2 regions of the Vibrio cortegadensis genome follow, and region 1 is predicted to be linked to the other one. Evidence: predicted binding sites of a transcription regulator. Region 1 holds the regulator's gene; the other holds the start of a gene.
What was found. Region 1 encodes CRP, which controls carbon source genes, mostly activating them, when cyclic AMP is high. Its sites were predicted from a motif close to TGTGANNNNNNTCACA; they were not measured.
Positions count from the first base shown of each region.

Region 2: the regulator CRP is predicted to act here: its motif matches at 2,181-2,196, upstream of deoD (purine-nucleoside phosphorylase).

Region 1 covers NZ_AP025472.1:288,809-292,007, reverse strand. Annotated here, with positions in the region: gene OCV39_RS01280 (phosphoribulokinase) at 77-946, shown strand; gene crp (cAMP-activated global transcriptional regulator CRP) at 1,193-1,825, shown strand; gene OCV39_RS01270 (DUF1338 domain-containing protein) at 1,926-2,717, opposite strand; gene astD (succinylglutamate-semialdehyde dehydrogenase) at 2,848-3,199, opposite strand, start outside.
Region 2 covers NZ_AP025473.1:266,571-269,769, reverse strand. Annotated here, with positions in the region: gene OCV39_RS15740 (IS1 family transposase) at 1-1,292, opposite strand, end outside; gene deoD (purine-nucleoside phosphorylase) at 1,354-2,064, opposite strand; gene OCV39_RS15730 (YbgA family protein) at 2,377-3,199, shown strand, end outside.

The DNA of each region.
Region 1 (3,199 bases):
ACCATGACAGATCACATTTACGTGTTATAGTGTTACCGATTGCTAACAAGTACGTTACTTCAAGACAAGGTTTGTCATGTCCGCAAAACACCCAATAATCGCAGTGACTGGCTCTTCCGGTGCTGGTACTACAACAACTTCTGAAGCCTTCCGCAAGATGTTCAATATGATGGATGTCAAAGCGGCATGGGTTGAAGGAGATAGTTTCCACCGTTTTACACGCCCTGAGATGGATGTGGAAATACGCAAAGCCCGAGAACAGGGTAAACACATCAGTTATTTCGGCCCTCAAGCGAATGACTTTCCTGCTTTGGCTGAGTTTTTCAGAGAGTATGGCAATGAGGGTGTTGGCCAAGTAAGGCGTTACCTTCATACATTCGATGAAGCGGTACCCTACAACCAAATGCCCGGCACTTTTACCCCATGGCAGGACATTTCATCTGACTCTGATGTGTTGTTCTATGAAGGATTGCACGGTGGGGTCGTAGATGGCGACATCAACGTTTCACAGCATGTCGATTTATTGATTGGCATGGTGCCAATAGTCAACCTAGAGTGGATTCAGAAATTTGTTCGCGATACACGAGATCGTGGCCACTCCAGAGAAGCGGTAATGGATTCGATCGTTCGTTCAATGGATGACTATTTGAATTATATTACCCCTCAATTCTCTCGCACTCATATCAACTTTCAGCGAGTGCCAACCGTTGATACATCAAACCCATTGAATGCAAAAGGCATCCCAAGTTTAGATGAAAGCTTTGTTGTCATTCGTCTACGTGGGATTAAAAATGTTGATTTTCCGTACCTATTAGCCATGATTGATGGCTCCTTCATGTCACGCCATAACACCCTGGTTGTGCCGGGAGGGAAAATGAGTTTTGCCATGGAACTCATCGTGAGACCAATCCTGCAACAGCTGATTGAAACAGGAAAAATTGGTTAGTCATCACGCTTAAATCTCGGTTACTTTTCATACCGTGATCATGTGCACAGTTTTGCGTAGAAGATCGTGGCAATGACACGATTAAAATCAAGAAATGGATTAGGAAAAAGGATACTATTCCTAACCGAAACACAAGATAGCTTGTAGCACTAACAAGAGTGCTCTTATCCTAACGGAACTGCCTACTACTAGGCTTTGCTAATTATGGAAAGCAGCAAGCGTACCCTGCAGAGGAAGTGAGATATTATGGTTCTAGGTAAACCTCAAACCGACCCAACATTAGAGTGGTTTCTTTCACACTGTCATATTCATAAGTACCCATCAAAAAGTACGCTGATTCACGCAGGTGAAAAAGCCGAAACTTTGTATTACATTGTGAAAGGTTCAGTTGCGGTACTAATTAAAGATGAAGAAGGCAAAGAGATGATCTTGTCTTACCTTAACCAAGGTGACTTCATTGGTGAGCTAGGTCTTTTTGAAGAAGACCAAGAGCGTACAGCATGGGTTCGAGCAAAATCTCCTTGTGAAGTTGCTGAGATTTCTTTCAAGAAATTCCGCCAACTTATCCAAGTAAACCCAGACATCCTAATGCGTCTTTCAGCGCAAATGGCAAACCGTCTACAAGTTACTAGCCAAAAAGTAGGTGACTTAGCATTCCTAGATGTAACGGGCCGAATTGCACAAACGCTACTAAACCTAGCGAAACAACCTGATGCAATGACTCACCCTGATGGCATGCAAATTAAGATCACTCGCCAAGAAATCGGTCAAATCGTTGGCTGTTCTCGTGAAACGGTTGGTCGTATCTTGAAGATGCTAGAAGAGCAGAACTTGATTTCAGCTCACGGTAAGACAATTGTAGTTTACGGTACTCGCTAGTTCGCGTTACTGAAAACACTATAAAATTTAAAAACCACCAATATCGCTATTGGTGGTTTTTTATTAGCTAATTGTTACGCCATGCGCTCGTATTAATGATCTAGCCGTTTGTACTCTCAAAGATCTTATCGGCTGACGCAGCAACAAAACCCGTGTACAACTGACCATCATTCATTGGGTAACGTTTCGCAAACTCGTAAAACCCGCCAGGGACAACTTGTTCACTCTCAGTAAATTGGACCAATACGCGATCGGCCATGGTCGATGATTGCTCCAATAGCACTTCTGGTGAGCCTTTAACCTCCCCCCCAGAACCATTGATAACAAACCCAACGCTACTGAGATGATCATTCACCTCTTGAACTTCACTAAAGTCATTTAATTGATTCACACTGACTGTAAAGTGATTAGCACCATAACCATGAGCAGCTAACCAAGAGGCGTATTCACTCTCTTTTGCTAGAGTTTGGTAATCTTCAAAGCTCAGTTCCCATTGACGGCCGCTGTATAAAAAGTCCTGAGTCTTCAATTGTTGAGCATCCACTTGTTCCACCAGTTTAGCGACGATGGCTTGTAACGCTTCAGAGCACTCTTCCACTTTCAGCTCACTAATAAAGACTTTGGGCTGGTTTGGATCATCATGTTCATAATGCTTGGCAACCAACTTTTTGCTTTCAAATAGATAATCACCACACTCTTTATACCCTAATGCTAAAAAAGGCTTCGCTAAGGTTTCAATCCCAAGAGGAGCAACATTAAACGTTCGAAGTGCGATGTGATCATTAATCAGCTCAGCATCTTCGCGAAGCAATTGATGAACCTTATCCGCAGAAGGGCAAAGGCGTTGAATATAATCTTTCCATAGGGATTCAAATAAAACATCTGGCGTCATGACGCCTCCTTGTTGTATTTATTAGGGTCTGTAGACCGAGTTTGCTGTAGAAAAAAGGTTATCTCATGCTGTATCACTCTGCATTCGATAACCATTTAGTACTGAATTGAGGTTTCCGCCTACCGTAGCCCTAAAGCTCTAGACCAGGGCTAAAGGTAGCAGGGAGTAATGTCTCTTCACCTTCCATTGATGCCATTGGATAAGCACAATAGTCAGCAGCGTAGTAAGCACTTGGTCGTAAATTACCAGAAGCGCCAGGGCCACCAAATGGCGCATCACCACTCGCTCCGGTCAATTGGCGGTTACGGTTCACGATGCCCGCGCGAATGTGATCCACAAAGTAATCCCATTCACCATCGTCAGTTGACACCAGTCCAGCAGACAAGCCAAATCGAGTATCGTTTGCCATTTCAACCGCCGCATCAAGGCTTTCGTAACGAATAACCTGTAGTAACGGGCCAAAATACTCTTCATCCGGCAGT
Region 2 (3,199 bases), on a different replicon from region 1:
AGAAGTTGGAAGCGTTGCTGGTAAAACTCAGTCTGTTTTACTGACGCCTTGCTAAGCCAATGTTTTGGCGCATGGTTTTCACCTGCAAGATAGCAAATGCCTTTATGAGCAGAGCCTTGATTGGATATTGCCCAACGATCTCGCCACCATCCCATATGCACGATATCTGTTTTTTCAAATTCAGTATCGTTGCTCCAGCCGTTATCTTCTTCCACATACATTAAGTCAACGTTTTGACTCAATATTCGCGGTAAGCATACGCTAAGAGCGGCAGAACGAAGAACAGGATCTTGTGGCATATAAATCGAAACGCGCTTATTTTCGTTACACATATCTAGCACATGTAGAAAATGTGCATATGACGTATAAGGCGGTCGAATAAGTGCCCCTTTTGATGGATAGTTGAATATTGTGAGGTTCCCCATTGGGTCCTCGACATTTCCACGAGCCAAAATGGTTTGATACTGTTGGTCTATTCTTTCACGTAATAGAGGTGAAGGTGCCGGTGTCGGTAAATTCGCTTCTGAAGAGTGGTCTCGAGAGACAAACCGTGAAGGTGTGCTGTAAGGGTCATGATCGACTGAACCTTCAGGTTCTTCACCAGAAGAGTAGTTTACGTGTTGACATAAAATGTAGCCAGAGTGCGCTTCGCCTGTCGCAATCCATAATACGCCATTACTGCTTTTAGGTTGCAGTGGCATATAGTGAGAAGCAAATTCAAATGATTCTGCATGATTTACCCAACGAGCATCGATCATCGCCAGTTTACGACGGCAGCGACTTGCAATATGGTCAACATGGTCGTAGAACGTCTTTGGGTTGATTGAGAGTTTTCGGCAGATTTCACGTACGGAGTAACTCATAAAGAGCAACCCAAGTAAGTTTTCTTGAAAGGCTAGTTTTTTGTTGATACCAGACCATTTGTCAACAAACGTGGATTGGCACTGTTTGCAACGGTATCGCTGACGATCACCACTAAAACCAAAAGCATGGTAGAGGTGTTTGTGGGTGTGAACGGATAGACCAAAGTTCTCACACTCGCCGTTACGACAAGCGGGAAGGCCATCACTGTGAAGTTGTCTTAACCTATGTAACTCGTTAAGAACTTCTTGGTTGTTAAGTAAGGGGGGGAAAGCTCCACACTCACGACAAACCATCGCCGGACGCTTAGGGTTCGCATGTTGCAAAACGTAACGTTTTGCGTCGCTCAATCCAAAGTTGTCACACGCCAATGTTTTACAAAAGTTGAGTTGTAAACCATCTGCGTCTTTTGGCAGTTTGCCGTTGGACACGATCGCCCCCTCGGGATATTCAGGCTGCCAAGTTTTACCTCAGCAGCAAAATGAATTTTTATTAGATGTTGATTGCTGTTTCTAGAGCAACTTTCATCATGTCATTGAATGACTTTTGACGATCTTCAGAGCTTAGTTTTTCGCCACGGATGATGTGGTCAGAAACGGTAAGGATTGTCAGTGCTTTTGCACCTAAGTCAGCAGCAACACCGTAGATACCCGCTGCTTCCATATCAACACCTAGGATACCTAGTTTTTCCATTTTGCCGAATAGGTCAGCTTCAGGAGTGTAGAAAAGGTCTGCAGAGAATACGTTACCAACTTTAACTGGAACTTCTTGTGCACGAGCTTGGCTTACTGCTTCTTCTAGAAGACCGTAATCAGCAATTGCAGCGAAATCGTGGTTGTTGAAACGAATACGGTTCACTTTAGAGTCTGTAGAAGCACCCATACCGATAACAACGTCCATTAGTTTAACGTCATCACGTACAGCGCCACAGCTACCTACACGGATTACATTTTTAACACCGAATTCTGCAATGAGTTCGTGAACATAGATGCAGCACGATGGGATACCCATACCGTGACCCATTACTGATACTTTTTTACCTTTATAAGTACCTGTGTAACCAAACATATTACGAACGTCACATACTTGTTTTACATCATCAAGAAAAGTTTCTGCGATGTATTTAGCGCGTAGTGGGTCACCTGGCATTAGTACTGTTTCAGCGAAATCACCAGCTTGAGCATTAATATGAGGGGTTGCCATAGTTGTATCTCCAAAGTTTTTATCGTGGTGACAAGGATTTAAAATTCAAATCACCAATTCTGTTGAATCTGTTTCTGTCTGTTGAAGCAATAATAGCTAGATATCACGGCCTACCTTGAGACATTCATCACAGAATAGTGCAAGGTGCACTACATTGCCAATATTGATAACTCTTTTTGTTGAAAGTTGTAAGGCAATCGATTTGCTATGTGAATTATTAATAGTGGTTGTACGAAAATATTTTTTGTACAATCAGTTTTGGCATGCTATAAGTTATACGTAGGTTAATTTTGTATAGTTTTGGGGGTGTTTATGTCGCATATTGAGATCGGAGTGAGTGCATGTATCATTGGAAATCCAGTCAGATTTGATGGAGGAAGTAAATTAAATCATTTTCTTGCTCGGGATCTTGTTGACTATTTTTCTTTCGTGCCCGTTTGTCCTGAAGTTTCTATAGGTATGCCGACACCAAGACCGGCAATACGGTTGGTTTCTGACGAAGAGCGAATTCGCTTACTGCAAAGTCAAGACAGTTCGAAAGACCATACCGACAATATGATTCAGTTTTCGAAACAGAAAGTTCAAGATCTTGGTAAAAAAGAGCTGTGCGGTTATGTTGTATGCGCTAACTCTCCGACATGCGGCATGGAGCGTGTAAAAGTTTACCAAGGTAACCAAGCGCAAAAAAATGGTGTTGGCTTATTTACACAAGAGTTGATGGAGCAAATGCCGTGGTTGCCTGTAGAAGAAGATGGAAGGTTACAAGACCCTGTATTACGCGAGAATTTCATTACACGAGTCTATAGCTTGCGAGATTTCTATGATTCGATGGGGGGCGATCCAACGCCCGGAAAAATAGTTGCTTTTCATTCTCGCTATAAATTGAGCTTGATGGCTCACCATCCTGAGTCATATAAATCACTAGGTCGTTTGGTGGCACATATTAAAGATTACGATGAGAATGAGTTTTACCAACGTTATCGTACTGAATTCATGCAAGCGATAAGAAATCGAGCAAGCAGAAAAAACAATACTAATGTTCTGATGCATATCCAAGGCTATTTCAAAACACTGCTTACTGGGACGCAAAAAGCGGAACTGTGCCGTGTGATAGATCAATACCGAACCGGCTTGC